3 regions of the Shewanella sp. SR43-4 genome follow, and region 1 is predicted to be linked to each of the others. Evidence: predicted binding sites of a transcription regulator. Region 1 holds the regulator's gene; each other region holds the start of a gene.

What was found. The regulator LexA, encoded in region 1, represses DNA repair genes until DNA is damaged. The targets are predictions, from matches to a motif close to TACTGTATNNNNATACAGTA.
Region 2: a site for LexA is predicted at 3,562-3,581, ahead of H5123_RS15090 (DNA topoisomerase III). Genes of this name have one in related genera too.
Region 3: a site for LexA is predicted at 2,871-2,890, ahead of H5123_RS06440 (LexA family transcriptional regulator). Genes of this name have one in related genera too.

Annotation. Positions count from the first base shown of each region.
Region 1 covers NZ_JACJEB010000006.1:95,672-106,637, reverse strand. The annotation lists gene H5123_RS08550 (hypothetical protein) at 635-1,273, opposite strand; gene H5123_RS08545 (cytosolic protein) at 1,872-2,210, shown strand; gene H5123_RS08540 (hypothetical protein) at 2,747-3,019, opposite strand; gene mtr (tryptophan permease) at 3,290-4,546, opposite strand; gene plsB (glycerol-3-phosphate 1-O-acyltransferase PlsB) at 4,546-6,969, opposite strand; gene lexA (transcriptional repressor LexA) at 7,234-7,848, shown strand; gene H5123_RS08520 (cell division inhibitor SulA) at 7,845-8,351, shown strand; gene coxB (cytochrome c oxidase subunit II) at 8,748-10,349, shown strand; gene ctaD (cytochrome c oxidase subunit I) at 10,359-10,966, shown strand, end outside.
Region 2 covers NZ_JACJEB010000013.1:70,281-81,246, reverse strand. The annotation lists gene H5123_RS15110 (SPOR domain-containing protein) at 1-54, shown strand, start outside; gene H5123_RS15105 (CvpA family protein) at 207-695, shown strand; gene purF (amidophosphoribosyltransferase) at 729-2,243, shown strand; gene H5123_RS15095 (tRNA (adenine(22)-N(1))-methyltransferase TrmK) at 2,700-3,458, opposite strand; gene H5123_RS15090 (DNA topoisomerase III) at 3,636-5,603, shown strand; gene H5123_RS15085 (ATP-binding cassette domain-containing protein) at 6,136-7,605, shown strand; gene H5123_RS15080 (nitroreductase family protein) at 8,039-8,695, shown strand; gene H5123_RS15075 (alpha/beta fold hydrolase) at 9,064-10,353, opposite strand; gene H5123_RS15070 (MBL fold metallo-hydrolase) at 10,548-10,966, shown strand, end outside.
Region 3 covers NZ_JACJEB010000004.1:276,074-287,039, forward strand. The annotation lists gene H5123_RS06425 (sigma-54-dependent Fis family transcriptional regulator) at 1-343, shown strand, start outside; gene H5123_RS06430 (NifB/NifX family molybdenum-iron cluster-binding protein) at 370-894, opposite strand; gene H5123_RS06435 (Y-family DNA polymerase) at 1,167-2,423, opposite strand; gene H5123_RS06440 (LexA family transcriptional regulator) at 2,430-2,843, opposite strand; gene H5123_RS06445 (ABC transporter permease) at 3,148-4,260, shown strand; gene H5123_RS06450 (ABC transporter ATP-binding protein) at 4,263-5,027, shown strand; gene H5123_RS06455 (MlaD family protein) at 5,024-5,995, shown strand; gene H5123_RS06460 (membrane integrity-associated transporter subunit PqiC) at 6,015-6,599, shown strand; gene H5123_RS06465 (RES family NAD+ phosphorylase) at 6,774-7,457, opposite strand; gene H5123_RS06470 (antitoxin Xre-like helix-turn-helix domain-containing protein) at 7,441-7,830, opposite strand; gene H5123_RS06475 (M13 family metallopeptidase) at 8,121-10,190, shown strand; gene H5123_RS06480 (NADPH-dependent FMN reductase) at 10,743-10,966, shown strand, end outside.

The DNA.
Region 1 (10,966 bases):
GATTTAAGATAGACCTACGATCACTAACGCTTAAGATCGCAAGGTTCCACACTGCACGGGCCAAATACTTTGTCATTCCGGCAATGTTTTTGAGCCGGAATCCAGCTTTGTTTTTTATATCTTGTACTTATGGCCTTCGGCCTACTGCCGCTAACGTCGTGGCGCTTCGCCCACACCAGACCAAGTGGAAACCAACGGCTGTTCGCTCTTTACAAAACAACAGCTGCGAAAAGTCGCCATGGGGTCAGATTTAACTTTGACCTACATTTGCAGACTGCTTCGGCCCATCATGCAATAAAGAGTGAAAATACTATCGCTTCCGATGGTACATCTGATATGAATGGATTCACGAATGTCGTGATGGCAGGATGCCAAGGAACGACCTGTACCACGAAAGCTAGCGGGCTAGCTCACGCACTCTTTTATAAAAAAGACTTCAACGGCCTCAAGTTCAAAGCTGAATTTAGGCTTTTTCAATCAAGGAATCTAAATCATTTATGGACAAAAATGAGCTAGAACCAAACTCTAAAAATGACGACTAGTGTTAGGAAAAGTATGGGAATCGAATATTCGATAACGCCCAACTCAGCGGGCAATTGAAGCGCAGCGAAAATTGATCCGCTGCAGTTGCTTGTTAAACCTCGCCAACACGAAGAATACCTCTAAAGTCTTCCTCTACAGCATTGCGAGCTTGCCCCATTTCATAATTTACTTTTTCAAATAATTTTTGAAGATTCGGAGTGTCACCCTTACCCAATGATTCACCGGAGTTGATAGCAACGCGAGCTTGGCCCAGCGTCTGCGCTGCGGCCACATAAAACTCAGATACTATTTTTGCTATGTCAGCAGAAAAATATATTTTGTTCTTCTCAAAGCTTTCAACAAAAGAATCAAATTTTGGTAGTGCCAACTCATATGCTTCTTGTTTTGATGGCTTGTCCCTACCGAAGTAATCAGGTCGAATTGTGTCGTATATTGCCTCGTGTAGCTCAACTAATAGCTTGTAAACATCATCAATAATTGAGGCTCGTTTTTCGATTAGCTTTGCATGACCTAGTTGTGCTGCGTGTCTTTCAATCTGTAGTTCATGCTCAAGTGATTGAGTTTGACGTGCATGTGAAGATTCAATCTGCTTCAGTGCCGCATCAAATTGGTATTTTTCCCTCATATGAATGCGATTTTTCCATATGGCACCTAAAAAAGCTGAAAATGCAGCTAGTATCGCCGCTGCTCCCCCGACTTCTTTTAACGTGAAGCTTAAAATTTCATCCATTATCGATTACTACTCCATGAGGTTTAACAGCGTATTAACGAGAATTCCGATAAACATCCTGAGAAGCTCACCAAAACACAACATCCAAATGGCTTTAATTATTAATGATTTTAGTAACTTATCAGCTTAAATAATCCAAATCAATCACCTTTTAGTCTAGGCAAAAGCAAGAATTTAGATAATTGAGAATAATACAAACTCGTTATGCAGAGCAGATATGTTAACAAAAATCAGCTAATTCAATTAGATAGAATTATCCTTTAGGTAAAACCGAGAATTTTCGCAATTACATAACGAGAAACAACACTGTTGTTCTAACACAAATGAATTATAACTGTGTAAAAACACAGTATGCTGTCGCAAAGATTCTATGATGTTAATCGTAGATAAATTTATATCAAAATGGTGCTTTCATAAATTAGCGATAACTAAGTTCGAGCAAAGTTTAAATTGGATGCTCTCTAACAAGCTTTGGGGCAAAGACGTGTTTCAAGGTGGCCTAGTGAATGACCGTAAATTGCACAGAATTACTAAATCTCTACTACGTTCTGCCCCTGATAATGTTAAAATCTCCGCATCAGAATTACCGAGAAACTCAATGTTTATCCATCATGTTAACGGCATCGACTGGCTAGTGATCACAGCTTTTGAAGAACTGAAAACTATGTTTATCGAAGAAGCCGGTACGATACCCTCTTGCTTCTCTACCGCCAGCGAATTGAACCTGGTTGATCAAGCAAAGCGAACTTATAGATATTTGCCTACTCTCAGCGGCGTAATCACCGATATCGGCACATATCAAAGACAGGGTAACGAAGAAGATTTGGACCCACAGCTTGCCTGCTTAGTTGAGGGGCGTGGTCGGGTATTTATCTATCACGGCGGCTTTGTAGCTTTTGTGGATGACGAGCAAACCTTTATTACCCGAATAGACTGAAAATTATTCAGTAAGTTGAAATTGGCGAATTGGCATCCCTAGCAAGGAATGGGGCAAAACCAGGTTAGCTGTTAACTTAACATTCGTACCAAATGAAGCTAAATCGAAGAGATAGAATGACCCAGTGTAGATGCGCCTGAGGGTATCGAAAACAGGGATGTTTTCGTTAAGCGGCCATGGATGGCGCAAAGCGTCCCGAAGTAGTATCTGCACATCAGCTCACTGCAAGTGATTAACTGCATTGAAGGTACAAGCTTCAAACTCATTTAACCAACACCCACTCAGCTAAACACGACTCAACCAAACATAAAAAATGCCAAACCTTCATTCGAAGGCCAACAAAATTTAGGCACAACGAGTTCGTTTTCTTGACTTAGAAACGGACAAAAGTAAGTCAGCACTAAACCGCTCTATCACACCTTTGTAATCGCGACATTCGCTATCCTGTAGCACACTTGCAGCAGGTAGTGAGTAGCAATTAAATCATGTGATCAATCAAACTTAACCGAACAAAATAAGCTAAGTTAATCAATATCTCACTTACGTTGTTGTAATAAGAGTTGCTTTTCACGAGCAAGCATTACCATGCGAAACATGCCCCACGCCATAATCACAGCACCTAAAAGCAACATGACATTAACAATGACAGCTTGGTTAGCGAGTATAGGTAAAAAATCTTGGTCAAATCCGGCAACTAAACCGTAAATGCCTAGACCAAACAACAGTGCTCCAGGGAAATCAATTAAGGCGACTATCATCATACTGCGATGAATTCTAGCCAACTCGGCTTGGGTGTTATTCTGTGTCATTTGCTCATCCTTGCCTAAATACACTTAATGAGTATCTATTACAGATACCACGATTATGCCCAAAATAGCGCTTTGCAATTGAAGTATCAGCGTCATCAACGGCAACATAAACCATCCAATTGAGGATATGGTTATTGCTATCATGCCAGCAAATAGCTTATTGACCAACATACCATTGGTTGTTAAACATCAGCCAGAATAGTCACAAACAAAAAAGCCTTCAAACGAAGGCTTTCTGAATAATTATAATTCGATTGTAACAAGTTGCGGTTATTTAAATACCGGTAAGATATCTGCCATTGCCAGTAAGTGACATGTTGCGGTCACTATCCCAAACAACACCACAAGCACAATCAGTGGCGTTCCGCCTGGCACCTTAAAGCCAACATAATCGGGATACTGCTGCCTCACCTTATAAGCCAGCAAAGCTGGAACAATCACAGCCCATATGGTGGCTGCAAGTGCAGCAAAACCAATGGCGAGGATAAACCCATTCGGAAACAGCAAGCCCAATATTGTTGGCGGGATAAACGTAACCGCTGCAGTTTTAATCCGTCCGGTGCGCGAATCATCAAAACCAAATAGATCAGCAAGGTAGTCAAACAGACCTAATGTGACACCTAAAAATGATGATGCCACGGCAAGATTGGCAAACAGGGTCAACATGCTATCAAGCCATTGGCTGGCAATAACCCCTGACAACGCTGCAACTAACACCCCAATATTACCGCCTTGGGCAATAACATCGGCAAACTGGCTGCGCTGAATATTACCCATAGTTGCCACTAACCAACACACATAAATCACTAATGCGATTGTGGTTCCGCTAATGATAGCCTTAACAATGGTTTTAGCATCTTTACCGTAATATTTAACTAAACTGGGTACGTTACCGTGATAACCAAAACTGGCTAAGCCAAAAGGAATCGCAGCGAGCAGATAAGGTAAGTAACGCGACTCACCATCGGGTGATACCAGTTTCACGGTATCGATATCGATCAATAAATTACCAATGGCCAAGAAGAAGGTAATGACCATGCCACCAAGCATGATGGTGGTAATGCGATCAACCGCTTTAGTACTGACAAATACCACTAGCGCCAGCACCACGGCAAACACTAACCCTGCCACACTCTGAGGTAGACTGACACCCAATGCCGATAAACTGTGATTAACAATCGATCCGCCACCACTGATATAGGCATAAGTTAAAATGTACAACACAAAGGCTATAGAGACGCCGTTAATGACTCGCCAAAACTGCCCTAGGGTTACTCGAGTTAAGGTATCGAAACTGTCACCGGGTTCAAAATGCAAGTTAGCTTCTAATAACAGCAAACCCGACATTAGCATGCAAAACCAGACGCCGAGCAACATCGCTATTGAGTAACCAAACCACATCCCTGCACCAACAACTGGCAAGGAAAACATTCCCGCACCCACTGTAGTGCCAGCAATGATCATCGCCCCACCCAATACTGACTTACCACTAGTGCGATGCTTGGCCGCATTCATATGGTTTGCCATTATTGTCCGTGCTCCGCATCCACACTGTCTACTATGGTTTGTTTCACTGACGAACTCAGTAACTTGTTGGCATGATCTCGAATTCTGATCACTTCGTCACGATGTTCAACACTGCATAAGTAACCTAGTTCTTTTAACTTAACACTCAAGGTGTTATACAGTTTTTTGTCATAAAACTCTGGAGCGGTAATCCCGTGAAGTGCGCCTAGTCGTTGGGCCAACAAGTGACTGTCGGTTTCAAGAGCAGAACGTTCAAGCTCAGGCTTTATCGCCAGTAAATTAAAGATAATGGCATAACGCTGCAAGGTCTCACTGATCGTTTCAGCCAGAAGTAATACTTGGGTAATATGACGAGGCGTGATGACAAAGTTATCATTGTCGCTCAACAAACCTTGCTCAAGCATAAAGTCTAAAACGCCATCAACATATTTAGGCACATCATCAATGCCCATAAATAACTCTGCTTTCAACAATGGATAAAAATCCATCACGATGGCATGAATGCGCGCGCGATCGCAGTCATCATAGCGCAATAAACAACTGGCAATTAATGACGGTATCGCCATTAAATGAATAATATTATTACGGTAATAACTCATGGTGATGGCAATTTTTTCATCAACAGAAATAATCTCACCAATAGAATCTTTGGTACTAACAAACTTATTTAACGACAAACAATGATCAACAATCGACTTACCATCACCCTCGGCGACCGATGCGTAATCGGTATAAGGTACGGTTTTCAATAAGGCTAAATACAGATCAAGTTGGCGTTCTAACTGACTTCTTTCTAATGCATTTTGCTCTGAGGCTAATAACACTAAACTGGTTAATGTTACCGAGCTCGCGGCGGCAGCACCGTTAATATTGGTCATCACGCGGTTAGCGAGTAAATTAACCGATGGAGTAAACCACGATGGTTTTTGATCAGGCTCTTTCGCCAGTTCGCTACGCCATTCTGGCGCTTGTTGATTTAAGAAGTGCTGTAAGTTAATCGGCTCACCAAAATTAACATAACCTTGGCCAAAATTGCCGAGTTTACGCAGCGCACCAAATAACTGCCAAACAGATTCTTTTTTCTTTTTCTTGCCGCTTAATTCTTTGTGGTAAGTGGCCACTTCCATCACATGATCATAACCTAAATATACTGGCACTAACGTCACTGGGCGCTCTATGCCGCGTAGTACACTGTTTATGGTCATTGCCAACATGCCGGTTTTAGGCGCAAGTAAACGCCCTGTACGCGAACGCCCACCTTCGGTGAAATACTCAACCGAATAACCTTTAGCAAATAACTGATCTAAATACTCACGAAATACTGCGGTATACAGTTTATTACCATTAAAGCTGCGGCGGATGAAGAATGCTCCACCACGGCGGAACATTGGCCCTGCTGGCCAAAAGTTCAAGTTAATACCGGCCGCAATATGCGGCGGAACCATACCCTGATAATACAAAATGTATGACAGCAACAAGTAATCCATATGGCTGCGATGACAAGGTACGTAGACAATTTCATGGCCATCATGGTGAAGCTGTCTTACCTGTTCAGCACCTTTGATATTGATACCGCTATATAATTTATTCCATAACCAAGTGAGAAAACGCTCGGCAATGCGCACTAAACTATCTGAATAGTCTGCGGCAATTTCATCGAGGTATTCAATCGCAGTTTCACGGGCTTTTTCAGGAGATACTTTTTTGTTGACCGCTTCTTCTTCAATAGCCTTTTTAATTGAATCTGACTTTAATAAAGAGGCAAATAGCATTTGACGATTAGGTAATTGTGGCCCTGTCATAACTTTACGTTGGCGACGGAAATGCACTCGCGCGACACGGGTTAATTTATGCGCAATTCTTTTATCTGTACCGTGCTCATCCGCCATATGGCGCAGCGATAACGCATTAGAAAACTGCACAAAATTATGTCGCCCTAAAAATAAAATCATCAGCCACTTACGTAACCAAGTTGGGTTTTCTCTTTCAAAAACAGCCGCTGTCATGCTGTCTTCTTCCTTACCAGGAGTACGTCCCCAATAAAGACAAACTGGCACTAATTGAATATCAAGGTCAGCATTCTCACTATGAAGCGATAATAAACGGGTAAAATAATTAAGGAACTTCTCACCACTTTCACGTTTACCAAATAGAGGTTTACGCCCCTCTAAACACACCACTCGAGGCACTCTTAAACCATCAAGCTGTAACGGCTCATAAGGACTTGGCATACCAAATCCTTCAGTGATTTCGCTCAAGGCGGCAATATCACTAATAGATTCCGTTTTCATCAAATAAACCAAGGGCTTGGTCGGATCTATATTGAGGTCATCAAACGGATCATGGGGCACCACAATGGTCTGTACCATCCATTTCTGAACCCATTTTAATGCTTGTAAAAATATTGAATCTGGTTTTGACATGGTTATTTTCGCAACATAAGCCATTGTAATATTATCGTATAGGATACCAGAAACCACCCTGCTTACACTATCTGGCCGACTTATCTTTACGCGTAAGCTCTCACTTTAAGGCATAGTGCAAGATAAAAAATATATAATAACTAATAAAAACATCAATTTAAGTTACAAAAAACCAATAAAACACAAAAAATAGTTGGTTAATACTTGCACGAACACAAACACTGTATATAATGACAGTCACTGTATAAAAAGACAGGAATCATCATGAGACCGTTAACGCCGCGCCAAGCAGAAATATTAGACTTAATTAAAAACAATATCGCCGAAACAGGTATGCCACCCACTCGTGCTGAAATTGCGAAACGTCTTGGCTTTAAAAGTGCTAATGCTGCCGAAGAGCATTTAAAAGCATTAGCCAAAAAAGGCTTTATCGAGATCATGCCTGGAACCTCTCGAGGTATTCGCTTACCTCATGAAGAACAGATTGAAACCGGTTTGCCTCTGATTGGACAAGTTGCAGCTGGTGAGCCTATTTTGGCTCAAGAGCACGTTGAACAGTATTATCAAGTCGACCCGAGCATGTTTAAACCTGCCGCAGACTTTCTGTTGCGCGTTCGTGGTGACAGCATGAAGAACATCGGTATTTTAGAAGGCGATTTACTCGCGGTTCATAAAATGCAACAAGCACGTAATGGCCAAGTTGTAGTAGCGCGTGTTGATGATGACGTCACCGTAAAACGATTTGAACAAAAAGGTAATGTGATTTATCTGCACGCAGAAAATGACGATTACACCCCGATTAAAGTTGATTTAAGTTGCCAAAGCCTAACCATCGAAGGGCTTGCCGTTGGCGTTATCCGTAATGGAGATTGGTTATGAACAAACTAATGGGCATCGCGCCACGTCACCCAGGCTTATGGGTAGATTTAGCTGAAACAGAATTGCATGGCAACCAAACCATTCGCACATTACAAACAGTCACCCAAGGTGAAGCTGAGTTGAGCCAGTTGTGTAGTCAACTCGCCACATTGAGCCAACAAGGTCGATGGATTGTGTTAATTAGCCCACCACACATTGGCTATAAACATATGCTGGCAAATGCTGGCGTGAGAATGGACCGTATTTTACTGGTGCACACTAAAGACGAAGTCGAAACCTTATGGGCGATGGAAAAAGCGCTTACCAGTGGAACATCAAGTGCTGTCGTCACTTGGACAAGCTCACTTGACGCTCGTGATAGTCGTCGATTAGAAATTGTGGCTAAAAGTGCACGGGCTTTAGGTGTGGTAATTGAGGATGTGAATGCTCACTTACCTCACAAACATCAACTTGTTAGCCCTACATTAATAAATGGAACAAGTAATTTTTGCTCATTTCACTAAGCATTAACCCTTACTTACCAAGCCCTGTATTGAATTCAGGGCTTTTTTTTCATCTTTTTTCAGTCAATTAGCCAACAAAGTGATCTTGATCAATGTTTAATCTACAGCTAATGTTGTTCCCAAGGATGAAATATTATTCATCTTTAATTGGACATGAATGACAGTGATTAAGATTACTTTCAGACAAATGAGCCAACTCAATATTGATAAGTTCAGTAGTAGGTACAAGCGTGGTGCACCGCTAATAATAAAACCGTAAACAACCTGTTTACTGCCACCAAGGTACTTTGAGGTCATCAAACTTTTTTCGGGAACCGAAAAGTTTGCATAGAGCAGAGAATTACTGTGTGACTTTTCTTTGTAATTGCTATTTGCAATGAACAGAGGAGCAGTCTTGTGAAGCAATGGTGGTATTGTTTACTGGTGGTGTTTATAGCACTTCCGCTTGGGGCATCAGAAATGTCCCTCAACATGACTCAAGGCGTGACAGATATCAGTGGTAAGGTTTATGGCCTCCACATGACGATACTTTATATCTGTTGTGCCATTGGGTTAGTGGTGTTTGGGATCATGATTTATTCAATGATTTACCATCGCAAATCAAAAGGCGCTGTTGCGGCAAATTTTCACGAAAGTACTAAAGTGGAAATAGCTTGGACCGTCATTCCTTTCATCATCTTAATCGCCATGGCTATTCCAGCCACTAAAACCTTAATTGCCATGGAAGACCCCAGCAATGCGGATCTCACCATCAAAATTACTGGGTCGCAGTGGAAATGGCATTACAGCTATTTTGATAAAGACATCGAATTTTACAGCACATTATCGACCCCCAGAGATCAAATCGATGGCATAGAGGCTAAAGGAGAGCATTATCTTCTTGAAGTCGATAAACCACTCGTACTGCCCATTAACCAAAAAGTGCGTTTTTTAATGACATCAGATGATGTGATCCACTCATGGTGGGTTCCGGCTTTTGCGGTTAAAAAAGATGCCAATCCAGGCTTTATTAATGAAGCATGGACCCGCATTGATAAGCCCGGAATTTATCGTGGCCAATGTGCCGAATTGTGCGGTAAAGACCATGGATTTATGCCCATTGTGGTGCAAGCATTATCAGAGACAGATTTTGATAACTGGTTAGTAGAGCAAAAGCAACTGGCCAGTAATGCCGCTGCTGCGGCAGCAGCATCACTGTCACAAACCTTATCTCTTGAAGAGTTAACCACCCAAGGTGAACAGATCTATCTTGCTCGTTGCGCCGCTTGTCACCAACCTAATGGTGCCGGCCTTCCAGGCGTATTCCCATCACTAATTGGCAGTCCTATCATAAAAGGCCCTATTGCAGGTCACCTCAACATCGTCTTAAACGGTAAACCAGGAACCGCAATGCAAGCCTTTGCCAAGCAACTTACCGCCCAAGAGATTGCCGCAGTGATTACCTTTGAGCGTAATGCTTGGGGCAATAATACCGGTGATGTTGTTCAAGCTGCTGATGTGAGTAATTTCTCTGGCGGCAATGAAGCAAGTACTGAAGCAAGTACTGAAGCAAATAAGACTGAAAGCACAATGGCCGCAACAGCAACTGAGAGTACCAATACTGCGACAGAAAAAGCGACTCAGGCTCTTGAAACCGTCGTAAAGGCTGTAACGCCAGAGGTTGTTGCCGTTGAAGATCTGCCCACCTTAACCTTGGAGCAATTAATCACAGAAGGTGAGCAGGTTTATGCCACCACTTGCGCCGCATGTCATCAAGCCACTGGTGCTGGTTTGCCAGGCGCTTTCCCTTCACTTATTGGCAGCCCTGTGGTTACCGGACCGGTTAGCGGACATATCGATATCGTTATGCACGGTAAACCAGGCACCGCGATGCAGGCATTTAGTAGTCAACTTAGCCCACAAAAGATGGCTGCGGTGATTACTTATGAGCGCAATGCGTGGGGCAATAATTCTGGCGAGGCGGTGCAACCTGCCGATGTCGCTAGCCATGGACAGTAGGGGAAGACAATGAGCACAACAACGCACGATACACTAGCTACCGCTCATGATGATCATCATCACGGAGCGCCGAAAGGGCTCATGCGCTGGCTACTCACAACTAATCATAAAGATATCGGTTCGCTGTACTTATGGTTTAGTTTTATTATGTTTCTCACTGGTGGCGCCATGGCAATGGTCATTCGGGCAGAGTTATTTCAGCCTGGATTACAGCTAGTAGAACCTAACTTTTTTAATCAAATGACCACGGTTCATGGTCTTATCATGGTATTTGGCGCAGTGATGCCAGCTTTTACCGGATTAGCTAACTGGTTAATTCCGATGATGATCGGTGCACCAGACATGGCTTTACCGCGGATGAATAATTGGAGCTTTTGGATTTTACCGTTCGCGTTTACCATATTACTCAGTTCGCTATTCATGGAAGGCGGTGGTCCTAACTTTGGTTGGACATTCTACGCACCGCTATCAACCACTTATAGCCCTGATAGCACCGCTCTATTTGTATTCGCCATCCATATCATGGGTATCAGCTCGATAATGGGCGCGATTAACGTTATCGTAACCATTGTTAACTTGCGCGCTCCTGGCATGACATGGATGAAACTGCCTTTGTT
Region 2 (10,966 bases), on a different contig from region 1:
AAATTAACCGGATTAAAAGGCAAAATCGTTGCCTATAATCCACAAGAACAATAACCTATTCAGACGGTATTTTGCTTGGGTGATTAATATTTACAATTTGATTGTTCTTAATCACGCAAGAATAATTTGTACAATCAGAGGTGAGAAACATCTCTGTCTCTGTTAGAATCCCGCCGTCTTGAACCCTATACCGGATCCCCATCTTCATGGTTTGGATTGATTACGCAATTATTATCGTCATCGGGTTATCAACTGTAATCAGTTTGATCCGCGGATTTGCCAAAGAAGCCATGTCTCTTGTGGTTTGGTTTGCTGCATTCTTTATCGCTAGCCAGTTTTACCTCGATCTTGCTGCTCATTTAACCCAAATGCAGGACGAGTTAGTCAGAAACGGTGTGGCGATTGCTATTCTTTTTATCATTACCCTGATCTTAGGGGCACTCGTTAATTATTTACTCGGCCAGTTAGTGGCCAAAACAGGCTTATCGGGCACAGACCGAGTGTTAGGCCTGTGTTTTGGTGCCATTCGTGGCGCGTTGATCGTTAGTGCTTTACTGTTTTTCATGGATGCGTTTACAGCATTTCCAGATTCTAAATGGTGGCACGATTCTGTACTTGTACCTGAATTTGGTGTGGTTATTCAGTGGTTTTTTAACTATCTGGAAAACACGTCAAGCTTTGTACCCCAAATATAAACATAAAACACTTTACAGTGAGGAACCTTACCCATGTGTGGTATCGTCGGAATAGTAGGAAAATCAACAGTTAATCAGACCATTTATGATGCGCTAACTGTGCTTCAACATCGTGGTCAAGACGCAGCAGGTATTGTGACTGTTGACATGAATGCGTTTCGTTTACGTAAAGCAAACGGCTTAGTCAAAGATGTGTTTGAGCCTAAACATATGCAGCGTTTACAAGGCAATGCCGGTATTGGACATGTTCGTTATCCTACTGCTGGTAGCTCGAGTGCATCAGAAGCTCAACCGTTTTATGTTAACTCGCCATTTGGTATTTCGTTAGCACATAACGGTAACTTGACTAATACGATTGAACTGGCTGAAAGCCTAGTGACAAAGCGTCGTCATGTTAATACTACTTCTGACTCCGAGGTCTTGTTGAACCTGTTAGCCGATGAGTTACAAGAAACGCGCAGTTTAACCTTAAGTGCTGATGAAGTGTTTGATGCTGTTGCCAAAGTGCATGCGCAAACCCGCGGTGCTTACGCTGTAGTGGCCATGATCATCGGTCAAGGTTTAGTTGCATTTCGTGACCCATTTGGTATCCGTCCATTGGTACTTGGTAAGCATGAAACGCCTACCGGCACTGAATATATGGTTGCTTCAGAGAGTGTTGCTTTAGACGCAGTTGGCTTTGAAGTGATGCGTGACGTGGCACCTGGCGAAGCAATTTATATTTCACTTGATGGACAATTATTTACCCGTCAATGTGCTGCAGATCCTAGCTATGCTCCGTGTATTTTCGAATTCGTGTATTTTGCACGTCCTGATTCGAGCATTGATAAAGTGTCTGTTTATGCTAGTCGTGTAAACATGGGCGCCAAGTTGGGCGAAAAAATTAAGAAAGAATGGGAAGATCATGACATTGATGTGGTGATTCCTATTCCTGAAACCTCGTGTGATATCGCCTTAGAAATTGCCCGTTGCATGGATCTACCGTATCGCCAAGGTTTTGTTAAAAACCGTTATATTGGTCGTACGTTTATCATGCCTGGTCAGCAAGAACGTAAAAAATCAGTTCGTCGTAAATTGAATGCGATTAACACTGAATTTAAAGGCAAAAACGTACTATTAGTTGATGACTCAATAGTACGTGGTACTACGTCTGAGCAGATCATTGAAATGGCGCGTGAAGCTGGAGCAAAGAAAGTGTACTTTGCATCAGCAGCTCCTGAAATCCGTTTCCCGAATGTCTATGGTATCGATATGCCGACCTCAAATGAGCTTATTGCTCATGGTCGTGATGCTGACGAAATTGCTAAAATCATTGGTGCCGATGGTATTATTTTCCAAGACTTAAGCGACTTAATTGAAGCCGTAAGAATGGAAAATCCAGAGATTAAGCGTTTTGAAACATCAGTGTTTGATGGTCATTACATTACTAATGACGTTGACCAAGCTTACTTGGACCATTTAACACAATTACGTAATGATGATGCCAAAGCTAACCGCTCAAAAGACATTGGAACTAACTTAGAAATGCACAACGAGTGTCATCCATAAGCTAGCCAGGTTTTCATAGCCATAAAAAACCAGCATGAAAATGCTGGTTTTTTTATGTCCGCTTTAAACACTCGATAACAAGCGATAACAAGATAGATATCTCGATACTAGGTCGCTTCGCGGCTAGAGGCTATAAAAGCGATAAAGAACGATAGTAAGTGATAACCTGAGAATACAAGCGCATCGGATTTAAGGGCTCTCTTTCAAATACGACCATACAGCAATATTGTCTACACCTTCTATCAGACATTATTACTATGCCTTCAATCAGATAGCGATTAATTTTATCGTCAAACGAATATGTCTGCTATACCTTCAATCAGATATCGATTGCTTTTATCGTCAAATGAATATGTCTGCTACTCCGTCAATCAAATAGCGATTACTTTTATCGTCAACCAGATATGATTCCTTTTACCGTCATCCCGGTAATGCTTTTGAGCCGGGATCCAGCGTCTAAAATAGCGCCGTACACTCGGAGGTCGACGTCCGTTCTTTACGTTCGACTTGTGCTTTAATTGCTAGATAATTTGGCAACGCCTGTGATGCTTTTTGCGGATTCGACAAGGTTATTTTTTGATAGTGAGTCAGCACTTTGTGTAAATATCGTATAGCAACATTGTGCTCGTGGTCATTGTTACATTGCCAAAGTTTATCGCCCACAGCGCTAATGTTAGTGGTAGAACTATCACTATCACTTTCTATTCGCGACGATGGACTGTCACGCCTCACATAGATAATTTCATAAAAGCGGCGATTTTCTTCAATCAGTTTTTCATCAATTAAACGGCAATCAAGTTCAATGAGTTGTTGGCGAAGTTCGTACTGGTGATGGACCGGACACAAGATAAAATCAATTTGACGGTTAGGGTGCAATTGGCAAAGTGTATTCACTAACTCGATCATCAAATCTCCGCCAATACCAGCAATGATCACTAATGGGGTTTGCTCATCTTGCTCCAGAGGTATCGCTGACACATCTAAACAATGTACCTGCCATTGATTGGCAGTTTGCCGTGGGTAAAAAAGTTCAAGCTTAGCGGTTAACTGCTGCATTAATGCAGGCACAATATCGACAAAATGGATCGTGGTTGCAGCATGCCTATCGAGTAATGCCGCACCAAGAAATCCATGGTCGCAACAACAATCCCAAATATGGCTATAACCCACGGTGATCATACTGTTGATTTGTGCTAAACGCTGGCCGAGTTTCATCTGTTCATCGTGTTTGGGATTTAAGCTGCGTATTGTAATATTTTGACGATATAAGTGGTGAATTATTTCGTATTTGCAGCTTGGCGTATTTAGCGCTAATCTATACTGTAAATTTATACAGTTAAGCGGTGCCATTGAGTTTTATCTAATTGAACTTTAGCGCCCTAATAATGGATTATGATTCTATATATTGCTGAAAAACCCAGTCTCGGCCGTGCTATTGCCGATGTTCTGCCAAAACCACATAAAAAAGGTGATGGCTTTATCACTGCCGCCAATGGTGATTGCGTGTCATGGTGTATTGGCCATTTATTGGAGCAAGCCGAACCTGATGCTTACGATGATGCATTTAAATCATGGAAGCTAGAACATTTGCCCATAGTGCCACAAACGTGGAAGCTTATGCCTAAAACCAAAACTCGCAGTCAACTTACTGTGCTGCGTAAACTGGTTAAGCAAGCCTCAGTAATCATTAATGCTGGCGATCCAGATCGTGAAGGGCAGTTGCTGGTGGATGAAGTGATTGCTTATTTAGGCGTCAAGGGTGACAAGCTCAATCAAGTTCAGCGACTATTAATTAGTGATTTAAATCCACAAGCAGTCAAACGTGCGTTAGGGCAGTTACGCAGTAATCGTGAGTTTATTCCTTTATCGACTTCTGCATTAGCCCGCAGCCGCGCTGATTGGCTATATGGCATGAACATGACTCGTGCTTATACCATTCAAGGGCGCAAAGTGGGTTACCAAGGCGTGTTGTCTGTTGGCCGAGTGCAAACGCCTTTGCTTGGCTTAGTGGTGCGCCGCGATGATGAGATTGCCGATTTCAAGCCAAAGTCTTTTTATGAAGTGCTGGCCCATCTGGTTACCGATCAGCAACAAACCTTTACCGCCAAATGGCAACCGAGTGAAGCATGCCAACCATACATGGATGAAGATGGCAGAGTGTTAGCCAAAGGCTTAGCTGAAAATGTCGTTGCTCGTATTAATGGTAAACCAGCGCAAGTGACTAAAATTGAAGCCAAAGATAAGCGCCAAAATCCACCATTACCCTATAGCTTATCAGCATTGCAAATAGACGCGGCTAAACGTTTTGGCCTCTCGGCAAAAGAGGTACTTGATACTTGCCAAAGTTTGTATGAGCGCCATAAATTAATTACCTATCCGCGTTCAGACAGTCGCTATTTACCTAAAGAGCAACATGCTTTGGCACCAAAAGTATTGGACGCGGTACTCAAAGGTGCTGCTGCATTAGTTGATGGTTGTGAGGCACCAAATGCCAAGCTTAAGTCTAAAGCTTGGGATGACAGTAAAGTCGATGCTCACCATGCCATTATACCCACAGAGAAAGTTGCTAATTTGTCATCGTTATCCAGTAACGAAGCCAAGTTATATCAACACGTTGCGAGGCAATATTTAGCCCAGTTTTATCCAGCTTATATGTATGCTGAAACCGCTGTGGAAGTGACTATTGCTGGAGGTTTGTTTACCACTAAAGCGCGTCAAGACAAAAGCTTAGGCTGGAAACAACTGTATAAGCGGGCGACCACAGTAAATCAAGCGAGTTCTGATTCTAGTTCAACTAGCAGCGATGACGATAACGACGACACGGTACAATCATTACCGCCGCTGGTTAAAGGGCAAATACTCCAATGTGAGCGTGGTGAATTACTAGAAAAAATGACTCAAGCGCCCAAGCATTTTACCGACGCGACATTATTAGGCGCGATGACTGGCATTAGCCGTTATGTGACAAACAGCGATATTAAGAAAATTCTTAAAGAAACTGATGGCTTAGGCACTGAAGCGACTCGTGCTGGGATTATTGAATTACTGTTTAAGCGCGGTTATTTAGTTCGCCAAGGTAAATCAATACTGGCCACACCTGTGGGTGTTGGTTTGATCCGCAGTTTACCTGAATCTGCAACCACACCAGACATGACCGCATTATGGGAAAACAGCCTCGATGCCATCAGTCAAAAAAGGCTTAAGTATGATGCGTTTATGCAGCCATTACTCAGCCAATTAGATAACCTAATTACCCAAGCATCGAGTCAATTACCTTCTGCATTACAAGGTGTTGCCAGCAGTGCACCAAAGCGCAGTTTTAAAAAGCCATATAAAAAGAAAACTAAAGCGAAAAGTTAACAGGGTGGCAAGCGATGAAAATTGTTAAGAGGGATGATGACAGGCAAACTTACCCAGGCTAGTCGCCTTGGCCAGACTAGGTTGGTGACGACATGGTTTAAAACAGTCAGGTGTCAAAGAAAGATTATTGCCAGTAACCTATTCACATCTTCTCAGAAGTAGAGGGGAAGCTTGGGTAGGCAAAATACAAGTTTGAAGAGCAATAAACACGATACAGCAAGGTGATGCTAACCAGGCTGATTTTATGTTTTATGAAATCTGGCCGAGCCGTGAATTATGCCAAGTCTCTATGCAGACTTAGTATTAAGCTGATTATGTAGCAATGGCAGAGGGTGCGATAATTGAATCTACGCTACATGAAATGGCCGTTTTCGTGAATAATCGTCAGTGTGATCAACTGAAGTGATTTTAATCGCAAAGTAGAACCAAAATGTTCTACTTTTTTTGTCGATTTTTTTAAGACTCCTGTGAGACACTCAGAAGATAAACTCTGGTGAAGAATCAGTATTAATAGACAGGGATAATCGCCACAATGGAAATTCGGTTTACTCAGCTGCAATGCCGTTCGTCTAGTGTCACCATGAACATTGAAGATTGGCTTATTGAATCACAACAATCTTGGGGCGTGTTTAGTTCCGAAGGTGATTTAGGCGCCATATTGGGCCAGTTATTGACTCAGCAAGCACAAGATAACGCTTTGGCCTATTCTGGCATACTATCGGGTGTTGACTACTCGCAGGTCGCTTTGGTGTCACTGCATGAACAGCAGCTGTTACTCGAACAGATTCTTGAGCAAGATGACAGCGAGGCTTTAGGCTACATCGACCCTAATACTAGCGTTTATGGGGTGATTTTTACACTATGTGATGATCACGCACTGACAAAGCGCTTATTAGAACAGCTGGATCTCACTCGGTTAAGCGATAGCCAGTTTACTCAGCTTTCTACCGGTGAAAGTCGCCGAGTCATGCTGGCCCGTGCTGTGGCAACCCAAGTGCCATTTTTAGTCCTCGACGAACCTTATGCAGGGCTTGATGTGGGCCATCGACAAGCGTTAAGTCAATATTTGCAGCTGTTGTCGCAAACGGTACAAATGCTGGTGGTCGTGTCACGTGAAGAAGATATGCCTGACTGGATTGAGCATGTTGCGATGTTTAATCATGGCGCGTTAGACAGCATAATGACTAAGACTGAGTGGGATAATCATCCGCTTATTAGTCAACTTACGGCGCAATCAGGCCAACAAAGTGAAGATATGTTGGCGCTTATTCGTCGTCACAGACATAAGCCATTATTCGCAAATCCGGTTTTTCAGTTACACAATGGCCGAGTAGCTTACAGTGACAAAGTGATTTTCTCTGGGGTTAATTGGCGCATCGATAATGGCGTACATTGGCAAGTTAAAGGCCCAAATGGTTGTGGTAAAAGTACTTTGCTAGGGCTTATTTTTGGCGATCATCCACAATGTTATAGTAACGACATTGATATTTTTGGTAAAAAAAGAGGCTCAGGCGAGAGTATTTGGGAGATAAAAAAGCATATCGGCATGGTGTCATCAGCGTTACATTTACAGTATCGGGTTAATTGCAGTGCCTTAGATGTGATTGTATCGGGCTTTTATGACTCGATTGGTTTGTATCAACAACCGACAGCACAACAGTTAGCTATTGCATCCGAATGGTTAGCCATTTTACACATGAGCCAGTTGAGTAAAACGGCCTTTAGACAATTAGAATATGGCCAGCAACGCTTGTTGCTCATTGCTCGCGCTATTGTGAAACAGCCCACGTTATTGATCCTTGACGAGCCTTACCAAGGCTTAGATTACCTAGGCCGAAGATTGATTAAAAATGCCCTTGAACTCATCGCTAAAGAGCACTTGAGCCAATTGTTGTATGTGTCACATTATCAAGAAGATAGCCTTGATAGTATTCAGCACTTTATTGAGTTTGTCGCCGACGAACATCAAAGCGGCTATCGTGCTGTGGTAACTGAAAGCTAATCATTGCATGGCTATTGTTTAAGGCTATGACGCTTATCTAAACAGCTAACATTTGTTGGCTGTTTTTCTTTGTCTGCTTAATGGCAAAACACACCCGATAACCTTGCCATCATGGCACTGTATGCGGCAGCTAAAGTCGCTAGGCGGATTGAACATCTGAATGACTTGATACCCGCAGTAAATAGCATCTTTGGGCGGCTTGGTCGAATAGCCTAATCGAACTTTAGTTAGTGATAAACCTTGAAAACCCCATGTTTTGGCACCATAACCGTCTTATAGTGTATTTACTCAATTTTTTTAATATTGTTTTGTTGTTTTATATTGTTCGTATCAAGTCTATTGAGCCAGATTGTAGGTTAATCGATAACATTACGACATGTCGTTTCACTGCTAACTCTTTCTCTGAGTGTTTAAAATTAATATGGAGTCTGACATGACCAACGCTATTATTACTGATTTAGAAAAACGTTACACCGCCAAACGTTATGATGCGACTAAGCGCGTATCACAACAAGATTTAGCCGTCATTTATGACGCAATGGTGTTATCACCTTCATCTATTAACTCTCAACCATGGAAATTTATCGTGATTGAAAGTGATCAAGCAAAACAACGCCTACATGACTCTTATGCTAATAAGTTTCAGTTTAACCAACCGCATGCTAAAGCGGCTTCACATACCATATTGTTTGCATATAACCCTAAGTATACCCGTGAAGATTATGCCAAAGTGGTTGATCAAGGCATTATCGATGGCCGTACTAAGCCTGAAGATCGCGAAGCTGCATTTGGTGGATACGCATTTGTTGATTTAAACACTGATGAAGCGGGCAACAATGCGGCATGGACTAAGTCACAAACCTATTTAGCATTAGGTAATACTATGCATATTTTAGCTCGCCTTGGTATTGATTCTACGCCGATGGAAGGCGTAGACAGTGAGTTGCTAGGTGAAATTTTTGCTGAAGAACTTGGCGGTTATGTGTGTGAAGTTGCATTAGCATTTGGTTATCATCATTCGGATGAAGACTATAACGCTAAGTTACCTAAATCTCGTTTGGCTAAAGAGCAAGTATTACAAGTCGTATAATAGGCTTTGATATTGATTTTATTCGTTTCAATGTCGAATAAACCTTGGTTAGATAAATATTAATGTTGTAGCGCTTCGCCCACAGAGGATCAACAAGGGGAACACTGCTTGCCCTTGTTGATCGCTCCATCAATTCCGCCAAGGTGTTGATCTTCCATACCATAATAACAATCACCTCATAGCCCAGAGAGTACATCTGATGTGAAAAGCTTCTGACGCCGTTATATGTGATAAATAGCATGATTTTACCACAGGGTTCTCATCATGCTATTTCTGACTCTTCGGACGGTGACTTTAGGTTTATCGCTTTGTTTTAGTTAAGCTTATGCCAGTTTATTTTCATCACACAAACTTGGTTGATTGATGCATTAACGTAAACAATGACCGCGGTTGAGGCTAATAAGCTTATCAAGAATGCGTTCGCCATCCATGCGGATGCCGTTGTGTTCATATTCGGAGGTGAGCCAATACTTGAGATTGTTGACTTGCTTAGCGGTTTCTAGACTGTATTGCATTTCGACAAACATGTCGTTGCTGTAAATAGCGGCTGCTACCGGAACCTTATTATTCGCTAACGTTTCAAGGTCATATAATGCCGGCCAATCTTTCTTAGCCGCGATTAAGTCTGCTGCAGGTTGTAATGGCATTAATGCTTCAAATTGAGCAAACATCCATGGGTAAATCATTTCACCTGTAAACAATAATGGCTTATTCGGACTGTAATTGAATTGTTCAAACTGCGCTCTCACTCGATGGGCCGCCCACGCTGAAGCCTTATGTTGGCAGTAAATAGATTCGTGCAATAAAGCAAAAATAGGATTAGTGCTGTAGTCGAGGAAATGACTAAATTGATGTAAAAATAACGGATTAACATCAATACCGTGGGGTGTTTCGATTAAGGCTTGTTCAAGCAAATAGTAGACCGCTTCTGGCCCTTGTTCCATGCCTAAATTAATCCCTAACAATTGCAACATTTCAACTGTCAGTAATTCGCCTGTGGCTAAGTACACTTTGTTTTGATAAAGGTGGCTGGCTAAGTTATCAACTAAGCTGCGGGCATCACTAAAGCGTTTGAAAAAGTCGTTGTTTTTGGCGATGACTCGTTGATATGTCGCTTGATATACTTCATCTGCAGGGCGGCTAAGTGAAGGTATGCCGCCAGTAATGTAGGCTTCTTTTAGGCCTTCAGGCGCAGCAGACAAATAATGCAGCACACAAAAGCCACCAAAGCTTTGGCCTAAAATACTCCAAGGCTGGTCTGGGGATAGTTTGGCTCTAATATATTCTGCATCGCGAATAATGTTGTCGGCACGGAAAAAACTTAAATAATCAGCCTGGTCGGTGGCGTTCATATAACTTAAGCTGGTGGCATTGATTGGGCTTGATAATCCGGTGCCCCGCTGGTCGAGCAATAACACTCTATATTCAGTTAACGCACGTTTTATCCAGCCGTTATTGCTGATCGGTCTGACGGCACCAAATCCTGGCCCACCTTGAAAGAATACTAAATAAGGCAGTTTTTTATGTTGGTTTTCAACACTAACAATTTCCCGAGCGAAAACCGTAATCTGTTTACTGGGACTTTGTTGATAATCTAATGGCACCGAGAAAAAGTGCTTACGAGCAACAATGTCTGCTAAGGTGAGTTCTGTGTGCATAAAATGCCTATTGGGTCATGATTAATGTTGATATCAAGCTTATTCAGCCGTAAGTAACGTTATTTTATGAGCCATGTTAATGATTAACAATCACTAACTTGATGCAAATCATCTTAAATAGCTATCTAGATCAAATCTGCCTAGGTAGAATTAACCGATAATTAGCCACTGATTATTAAACAACGAGGTTGTCAATGAAGTATCAAATCATCCCCGTAACGCCTTTTCAGCAAAATTGTAGTGTTATTTGGTGCGAAAAGACCTTGAAGGCTGCGGTAGTTGATCCTGGTGGTAACATTGATAGGATTTTAGCCGAGGTGGCTAAGTTAGGCTTAACGGTTGAAAAAATATTATTAACCCATGGGCATATTGATCATGTTGGTGGGGCGGCGGCATTGGCGAACGAATTAGCTATTCCGATCATTGGTCCGCACATTGCGGATAAATTTTGGTTAGAAAACTTGGTAAAACAAAGTCAAAACTTTGGGTTTCCGCGTGTAGAAGCTTTTGAGCCAACCCAATACCTTAATGAAGATGATGAGTTAAGTGTTGGTGAGCAACATTTACGAGTTTTGCATTGCCCTGGACATACACCGGGACACATTATTTTTTA
Region 3 (10,966 bases), on a different contig from region 1:
AGCTAATGCGTTAACCTTACTCAGTCGTTATGCCTATCCAGGTAATATTCGTGAATTGAAAAACATTATTGAGCAATCAGCATTAATAGCCAACGAAGATATGATCCACAGCAGTGATTTACCTGAAATTGTTCAACCTAATCACCTGTCGACCGAAGAAAACAATTCCCTAAAAACGGCAACCACGATTATGTCATTAGATGACGTTGAGTATAGGTATCTTTTTCAGGTCTGTGAGCAATTTCAAGGGTCTCCTGCAGAATTAGCCATTAAGCTTAATATCAGTGTTCGTACCTTATATCGTAAATTACAGCGCTATGATTTAAAACTAACAGCGCTGTAAGCACATCACTTCGACCTGCGCATTCACTAATGTTGGTGCATGAGTGAGTGCTTTTTATTACAGCAAGGTTTCATCATGGCGCTTTCTGCGCCCGCTTTGGTTTCACAGCAACGTTTCGCCTCAGGTCCACTGTGACAGCCCGCTTCTCCATCAGCATGATCATGATCGCAACAACCGCCATTAGCTTGCTTAGCAATATGTTTCACTGACGGACGCCCCTGACTTACCTGGGTATATTGTTCACAGTCGGATAAAACAGCAGCCGCAAAATGCTGTAACTCTGTACGGCCGTTTTTTGCATGAAATACACTCAAATTCTGGTTTAGTAGCTTAGACAATAACTGCTGGCCAATATTACGTATGATCACCCGATTCGCGCCTTGTGCCAGTATCAAACTGACTAATTGCTGCTTGCCCTCACATCCATCGAGTAAAGCGGGGTTGGTAAAACGCCCGACTACTTGAGCTTGGTCATTAATAAACAGTACCTCATCGGCTTTGCTAAAATGGTTGGAAATATTTTCCGCTTTCATGGGTATGGCTGTAATCATGGGGGCTGTCCTCACTGTACAATATTCAATTTTATCATCGAGATACCATTTAGTTTAAACGGCATAAATGGTTATGGTTGATGACATTAATGCTTGCCATTATCGATTAACAGTAATTAGCATATGCTATATATACGCCGATTAATGGCATATGCCAATTAGCATTGATATTTTGTGACCGGTGCCACGCTTAGCTCAATATCAATAATCGAATCAGTGATTTCTATTTTATTTGCTCAATGACAATTTTAATGATGGAACCCATAAAAATATTAACATTTAATCTTGGGTAAGCATTTCCATTGAGTTGAATATTGAGGAGTAAGCAAATCACGACGCATTGCCCACTTTTGTTGTATTCCTTGTGCAGCAAGAAACACAGTATCGCGGCCATAACGTTGGTTGATGCTATCAAGGGTGTGCATGAGGGCATAATCGACCTTAGCAGGATTGAATAAATCAAATTGAAAATATTTCTCACTGGCTAAATCAACGAGGCCTACGCCAATTTTGTAATACCGCACACCGACGCGAAACAACCTTGGTGCAGCTTGTCTAAGCGCTTTGGTGAGTTCAATAGAGCAATGTGTCGGACAAGGGAAATGGACAATGACCTTATCACTCACGGGCCGTTCGTCATGGGGGGAATTACTGGCAAACAGCAACATGGTTTTGCAATACGAGCCTTGCTGACGCGCTTTAAGCGCCGCGATAGCGATATGTTTGCTCAATGCCTGTAATAGCAATTCATAGTCAGTGATGCGCTCACCAACACTACGAGTCGAGAAAATTTGTTTTTTATCTGCCCTTACCTCATCCCATTGTTTACAGACTTGACCATTCAGTTCACGAACGGTTCGCTCTATTTCAATACTAAATTGTTTTCTCGCAAGGCTCGGTGGCATACAGGCAAGATCATATGCGCTGCGAATATTCATTACTTCAAGTTTTTTACTTATGCGCCTACCAATGCCCCATACATCACCGACCGCAAGCTGACGCAAAATGTCAGTGCGTTGCTGCAATGTCTCAATTACGCAAACACCTTGGTACCCTGGAATTTTTTTAGCGGCATGATTGGCTATCTTGGCTAAGGTCAAGGTGTCACCCATACCGACACAAACAGGTAAACGTGCTTCTTTCCAAACCGTACGACGGATTAACTGACCATGGGTATGCAGGCATTTAATCGCGGGGTAACTGTGTTTAAACGACAGGAAACATTCATCGATGGAGTACACATGCTGATCGGGCGCAAAGCGGCCTATTATCGCCATCATTTTTGCTGATAAATCGGCATAGAGCTCATAGTTAGATGAACACACAATCACATTACGCTCGGCACATAGCGCTTTAACTTGAAAATAGGGTAGAAATTTTTGTATGCCCGCTTCTTTTGCTTGTCGATTAGCAGCCACAATACAACCGTCGTTATTGCTCAGTACAATGATTGGCTTACCACGCCAATCAGGGCGAAATACCTGTTCAGCACTGCAATAAAAAGCATTGGCATCAACTAAGGCAAACATTGTTGCTTACCCTTGGTGGCTAACAAACATGGGGCTTTGTCGATGACAACGAATTGAGCGGATCACTACACCTTCAATACTAAAGTCATCATAATCGCAAATAGTTACTGGTAAATGTTGCTCATGAGATGACACTAGCATTCGCCGTTGCAGATCGAGAATTTTACACACAAATTCACCATTAAAATTAGCCACAATCACGTCGCCACTTTTAGCCGTTTCATGACGATCGACAATCAGTAAGTCGCCATCGAATATCCCAACACCTTGCATTGACTCCCCTTGGGCTAAGCCGATAAAAGTCGAACTTGGATGTTGCACTAACATCTCATCAAGACTGAGGCCTAATTGAAGATACTCAGCAGCAGGGCTTTCAAAACCGGTAATGCCAGCACTGGCGACAATGGGAATAAAGCGCATACGCTAACCTCGTACAGTTATATCGAATACTGTATAAAAACACAGTATCATTTATAGGGTACATAGTAGCGCTAAATTTTGTCTGTGCAAGTTTATTTATGTTAAATCGCGATATGCAGGCGGCATATTTAGCCATTGAAGGTTGTTATTAGCCAGCTAGATAGCGTTATCAGTTTAATAGTTAATGAGTTTATTTGTTCAAGGTCAAAATACAATTTGAGCGATTGGTCTACACTTGTGATCAGTACAACAATGAACTTGATGCAAACATACACTTGATTGCTACTTTTTTTTGGGGTCTAGTATGACACTCGCCACATTTGATATCGACATGCACGATGACAACTGCGACCTGAGTCTTGCAGGTGATTGGCAATTAGGCCAAGCACCACTAGGTGCCGATATTTGTGCCGCTCTTCCCGCAACTTGCCATACTGTCAGATTAGTGACGACTGAATTATCTCAGTGGGATTCAAGCCTTGCCATTGCCTTATTACAATTATCCCGCTGGTGTGAACAACAAAAAATAACCCTCAATATTCAAGATACCCCACAAGGATTACAACAATTACTGCAGCTAGCTACCGATGTGCCTGTGTATCAAACGGCGAATGATGGTGTCATTGGTGGCATGTGGGTCACGCTTCGTAAAGGCATGATTGTACAAGGCTTACAGGTGCACGATGGCTTAGTGTTTGTCGGGGAAAGCACGTTGGCATTAGGGCGTTGGTTAAGAGGTAAAGCCAGTACTCGGCGCAGTGATATCGTATTTTTTATTGAACAAGCAGGGCCTAAAGGACTGGCGATTGTCACTTTGATTAGTCTGCTAGTTGGAATGATTTTAGCCTATTTAGGTTCAGTGCAGCTGCGTCAGTTAGGTGCTCAGGTGTATGTCGCTAACTTAGTGGCGATTGGAATGGTACGCGAAATGGGCGCCCTGATGACAGGCGTCATTATGGCTGGCAGAACGGGAGCCGCGTATGCCGCTCAATTAGGCACCATGCAGGTCAATGAAGAGATTGATGCGCTGCGAGTCATGGGTATTTCCACCATGGAGTTTCTGGTGTTACCTCGCTTGTTGGCATTGATTTTCATTATGCCGTTAATGTGCATTTACTCTGACGTGATTGGCATGATCGGCGGTGCAGTAGTTGCCAATGGCATGGGCGTGAGTTACACCCAATATATTTTACAAACTCAGGTTGCCATTGATTGGGTAGACATATCCACCGGGTTGATAAAAAGCCTTATTTTTGGTTTTTTGATTGCGATTGCAGGTTGTCAGGCCGGGCTTAAATGCGGGCGAGATTCTAATGCCGTTGGTTTAGCCACGACCAGTGCTGTAGTTAAAGCCATTGTGTTTCTGGTGGTTTCCGATGCCGCGCTCAATATCTTATACGATAAGTTAGGGATCTAATTATGGTGGATGATGCCTTCATCAGTGTACGCAATCTTAGTGTCGGTTATGGTACGACCGAGGTACAAAAACAACTGAACTTCGAGATTAACAAAAATGATATCTTTTTTGTCATTGGCGGAAGCGGTTGCGGCAAAACAACCTTACTTAAATCAATGGTAGGATTGTTAACCCCACTTAAGGGAGAAGTACTTTATCAAGGTAAAAACTTTTATGACGCTGATGAACCAGCGCAAGTGGCCATGCTCAAAGACTGGGGGATCACGTTTCAAACTGGCGCGTTGTTTTCCAGTATGTCGCTTGCCGAAAATGTGGCTTTACCGCTACAACTGTATACCGACCTTTCGGATCGGCAAATAGCAGAGGCTGTGGCATATAAGCTTGCTTTAGTTGGCTTAGCTGGATTTGAAAAATTTTACCCTGCCGAATTAAGTGGCGGTATGCATAAGCGTGCAGGCTTGGCACGCGCGATTGCACTGGATCCACAATTGTTATTTTTTGATGAGCCTTCAGCAGGCTTAGATCCCATTAGCTCTATGCGCTTAGATCACCTAATTGTGCAAATTTGCCAAGCACTGGACTCGACCGTGATTATCGTATCGCACGAGCTACCCAGTATATTGTCAATCGGCACCCGCTGTGTGTTTCTCGATAATCAAACCAATACCATGCTTGATTGTGGCGATCCGAGAGAATTAAAACTTAACAGTAGCCAAGCTCGAGTGCGACAATTTCTCAATCGTGCTGATAAAGTGGAGGCATCATGAGTAAAAGCCAGCGACTTCCTCTTGCGATTGGGGCCTTTATCTTTGGCGCGATTCTTTTAGTGTTTATTGCCCTGCTATTTTTTTCTGGTGGGCGAATATTTGCCGAAAAAGCGCCTGTGGTCATGTATTTCAATAACTCAGTACAAGGGCTTCAAGTCGGTGCGCCAGTGAAGTTAAAAGGCGTAATCATTGGTGAAATAAGCGATATTAGCATTGATTTCCCCAACGACAGTAGCCAAGGTGTCACGGCCTCAGTTCACGCCGATTTACTGTTGAAACGCATCAATCTTAAAGGCATACAAGTGGGAGAAGAGTTTTTCTCCCATGCGATAGAGAATGGCTTACGTGCTCAGCTGAATTATCTGAGTTTATTAACCGGACAACTCTATGTTGAGTTAGATTTTTATCCCAACACATCCGCACATTTCCATGATGACAAAGATTCATTATTGGAGCTACCAACCATAGCGACTGATTTCGAATCCTTGTTTAAAGATCTGCAATCATTGAACTTGAAAAACGTCATCACCAATGTGGATAAATTGGCTCAGCAACTTAGCGACATTGCCGCCAGTGGCAAAATACAGCAAGCGCTGGATAATTTTGATAGCGCTGCAACAGCCGTTAGAAACACCGCTGCGCATATTGATACAACTCAGGCGACATTAGGCACCAAGAGTGCCGAAGTACTGGCTAAACTAGATAGTTTACTAATGCAGTTGAATAAAGATGAACCGCAAATGGTTGAGTCTCTCAACCTCAGTTTAGCGGCACTGCACAAAACATTAGTCAGTATTGATCAGTTGGCGAATCAAGCAGGTAATTCTTTAGATCAAAACTCCCCACTCGTGATTGAATTAACCAATACATTGGCAGAGATTAGCCGCACAGCTCGGGCGTTACGTAGTTTAAGTGAAACCTTAGATGAGCAACCCGAGGCGATTATACGTGGTAAGCAAGGAGAATAATGTTATGAGGCTATCTTGGATGAGATCACTATATTGGAGTGTGAGTTTATTGGCACTTAGCCTGATCAGCGGCTGCCAAAGCTCACCGCCAAAACAGTACTTTGTGTTAACCGCACCGTCCTTGCAGATAGAGCCCGGCAGTACATCACTCGAATACGATATTGGCATTGGCCCTATTGAAATACCCGAGTACCTAAACTTTACTCAAATGGTATATCCGCTTGAAGATGGCAGCCTACAAAGAATAGCCAACAGCTACTGGGCTGAGCCATTAGATCAAGGTATCGGCCGTGTCGTGAGTATTAATCTCAACCAAAGCGATCATAGTCGTAAGTTAGTGTTATTCCCCTGGGGAGCAGAAAATAGCCCGCAGTACAGTGTCAAAATAAAGCTTATGAGCTTAAGCAGAGACAGTAACAATGTCAGACTAAATGTTTATTGGGATCTTATCGATAACCAAGTAAACCGACATATCACCCAGCAACACTTCACTGCTGTCACCAAAGCAGGAGCAACGGCACCAGACATGGTTAGTGCATACAGCCATTTATTGGCTCAGTTATCTGAGCAAATCGATAAGTCACTGCAACAACTGCCAGATTAACCGGAAAGTTTAAGCATAAGAGATAATGCAATTTATAGAATAGTGAGGTTGATTCTAGATAGCGGCTTGAGCGCCTAACGTGTAAAAGATTTAGGTATTAAACGAGTTGTAGCATTAAATGCGATTCATTTTACATTTGTTTATCTGAAGATGAGAACCGATAAAAGGCTGCGGTTACTTAATCAAATTGACTTCTAATATGTGCTCAATCTTTTGCTTTTTACTACTCCAGATGTATTTGTAATGCCCACCTTGCTGTGGGATTGTGACGGCTTTAGGTTTGAATGCCGCAATACATTCACCACCACAGTCTCTTACACTACGATATACCAGGCCGTTACTGTCACGGGCACGCAATGCTTTAGCAAATTGCTGTGCTATCGCGTAGTCATCTGTGTGTAAGTCATCAAATTCTTGGGATCTAATATCATGCAGTGCCAACGCGACTTGATTAATATAGCAACGCATAGTGAGTTCGGTATCGGGCTCATTAGTCGCGCGTAAAAACACTTCTCGGTGGTAAATGGTTTCAGCAAAGGCGGTATGTAACGTTTTAGCCGCATAATACACTCCAAATTGACAACCATCGGTAAAGCGTGATGGCGTACCAATATGGGTAAATGCCGCCATTATTGGCGAGGTTCCAATACCAGAAATACGTTGTTCTACTGGCACCAGGGCCAAGTCGCCTGCTTCTTCACGTAAGCGGTCGTTGGTGAGTGATTCAATAGCAAAGACTATCTCAAGCTCATCAGGGTTGGCGACCTGTTCAAATAAGTCGATAGGCGGAAAATGGCTGGGCACTAATCTGTACAGCTTATCCGCGTTAGGCTCAATGGTATTAACCTCGTTGTGCATCAAGGTATCTCCGCATATCACTCAAATTTATCATGCTACCTTTTAGCATATACTCCAAAGCTGTTTGATTATTAAAGGCTTGATTGACTTTTTGAGGCCAAGCATCGGCTTGATCTCTTGTCGGAAATAAACTCCCAAGGGCTTTATAAATGCCTAAAACGTATGAAATACGCTCCAAGGTATCTGGCGACAATGACGACACTTTACCTTTTTTCCAATTATAAAATGTCGACTCGGCCGGCCTACCTAACAGCACAATTTGATCTTTTGCTCTTACATGCCAAGCATCCATGATATTAAAAAACACCTTCAGCGCGACTTGGGCAGTTTTTTCAGGATTTTGCTGTAACACAGCTTGCTCAATTGCAGACATATCCAGCCCCCTCAGAGATTTATACAGCGATATAAAACGAATCATTACCACAACCAATAATACTCCACACATGGAGTTTATTCAAATTATACTATTTTTACGGTGTAAAATCATCGCGAGATAAGTGGCAAAAACCATAGTTAACAAGGAAGATTCATCGCTGAAATGTCTTATTCATAACCTAGTTGCTAAAATTTGCTAACAATTCAAATGTTGACATTTTGTGTCATTCTTTCAAGATGACGAAGCAAATAACTCTGTCAACACATTGGCTAAGGAATACGATAACAATGAATAGATCCTTAATTGCGATTGGATTAACCACTGCACTATTAGCAGGTTGTGGTGTATCTGATACAACAAATACTCAGGTTGCAGCCGTCACTTCGCCTGCTCCTGCTAAAGCTGAATTAGGTACTTTTGGTATTGACTTAACAGCGCGTAATGAAGCGGTTAAACCTGGCGATGACTTCTTTATGTATGCCAGTGGTCATTGGTACGACAACTTTGTCATGCCAGCAGACAAAACCCGTTACGGCGCATTTAATGCCTTAGCTGAGCGCAGTGAAGATCAAGTCAAAGCAATTATTGATGATATTGCTGGCCGCAGTGATTTAAATGCAGAAGAACAATTAATTGCTGATTTTTATCATGCCTATATGGATACCGAAACCATTAATAAGTTGGGTATCACACCAATTAAAGGCACCTTAGATCAAATAGCGGCAATCAACTCGACTCAAGACTTAACAAAAATATTCGGCGAAGCCTGGCTTACAGGTACATCATCACCTATTTGGGGTGGAATGTGGTTTAACCGTTTAGACCCTAATCAATATGAAATGACCATTGGCGCTGGTGGCTTGGGTTTACCAGACCGTTCATATTACCTAGAAGAAAGTGATCGCTTTGTGAATATTCGTAAAGCTTATGTTGAGCATATCGCTGCAATGTTGGCTTTTGCGGGGATAAAAGACGGTGAAAAACGTGCCGCGGCGATTCTTGCACTTGAAACTAAAATAGCACAAGCACAATGGCCTAGAGAGAAACGTCGTAATCGCGATTTAACCTTAAACCAACTTAAGCGCGCAGATCTTGCTCAGCAATATCCTGGATTTGACTGGGATTTATATTTTGCACAAACAGGCTATCAAGTCCCTCAACTCAATATATCTGAACCTGAACCGGTTAAGGCTATCATTGACTTGATAAATCAACAGCCATTAAATGTATGGCAGGACTATCTGACCTACCACACGGTCAGTAATAATGCCGGATTATTATCAGAAGATATTTTCAATACTAACTTTGCTTTTTATGGCAAAGAGTTAACAGGCCAAGAACAACCTCGTCCACGTTGGAAACGCGCGGTAGAAGAAATGTCAGGCACTCAATCATTGGGCTTTGCAATCGGTAAAGTGTATGTATCACGTTACTTTCCTGAGTCGTCTAAGCAACAAATGGCCGAATTAGTTGAAAACTTACGCACAGCACTTGGACAGCGTATTGATGGTTTAGAGTGGATGGGCGATGAAACTAAAGTGAATGCCCATGCTAAATTAGCGGCATTTAACCCTAAAATTGGTTATCCAGATTCATGGCAAGAATTTGATGGTTTAACCCTGACTAAAAATGATTTAGTCGGTGATATTAAAAATCTGCGCAAATACTTCCAAGCCGACAGCGTAGCTCAGGAACTGGAAAAAACCGATCGTAATCGTTGGGGCATGACCCCGCAAACAGTCAATGCCTATTACAACAGCTCGTTTAATGAGATTGTGTTCCCTGCGGCTATATTACAACCTCCATTTTTTGATCCAAACGCAGATCCCGCGGTTAACTATGGCAGTATTGGTGCGGTCATTGGTCACGAAATGGGTCATGGATTTGATGATCAAGGCTCTAAATCAGACGCCAATGGTATTCAGCGTAATTGGTGGACCGACAAAGATCGCGCAGCCTTTGATGCTAAAGCCGATAAACTGGCTGAACAGTACAGCAAATATGAGCCTATTCCAGAAAACTTTGTCAACGGACGTAACAGTTTAGGTGAAAATATCGGCGACGTTGGTGGCTTATCAATGGCGTACCACGCTTATAAGTTGAGCTTAAAAGGTAAAGAAGCACCGGTTATTGATGGCGTTACTGGCGATCAACGCTTCTTTTTAGCTTGGGCTCAAGTGTGGAAAGAAAAACGCACCGAGCAAAGCATGTTAAGCCAACTTCGTGCTGGCACTCATGCACCAGGTCGTTACCGCGCCCTCGCCCCACGTAACCACGATGCTTGGTACAAAGCCTTTGATGTTAAACCCGGTGACGAGTTGTACTTACCTGAAGAGCAACGCGTACGTATTTGGTAATTTAAGTAAAGACCTGCAATAAGTTGTCTTAGTTACAACACGCATCCGTCACAATGTAAAAATGCCAGTCAGTTAACTGACTGGCATTTTTTATCACTATCGGCACAAATGCTTGAACAAATATCAGCAACCTGATGACTCACATCAGAAACGAATGAAATGGATAATAGTAAAGTTTCAACAGTAGATACAAATTATTTCAAGATTGATCGATGACGGAATAACATTTGAATATTTTTACGGTCTAGACATATTGGTTCATCGTCGCTGACGATACAGTGTGAGCACTTTATAACTCGTTTAGGGATAGAAGTGTGTTAGTTATTTTATAAGTCAGAATGATTTCGAATAACCTTTAATATAAAAAAGTAATTGAATTAACTAAAAATAGTGGCTAACTTCACTTGACCACTACACATCGCCAAGCTGGGATACAGTGACTTTTACTTACTAGTGGCGGTGTTACTTTAGCCCTCGCGTTGATAGGCGCGCCACCCTTAAAAAGCAATCTATACTGCACACTTGAAATAATATTGATCACAGGGAATTAAAATGAAAGTACTGACCTTCGGCACAAGCAACAGCAAAAACTCTATTAACAAAAAATTGGCTTTTTATGCCGCACAGCAAATCAACAACGCAGATATATCGTTAATCGACATTCATGACTTTGAAATGCCCATATACAGCGTAGACAGAGAAACTGAATTTGGTATTCCGCAATTAGCACACGATTTTTATAACGCGATTGGCGCAGCAGATACTATCGTGATGTC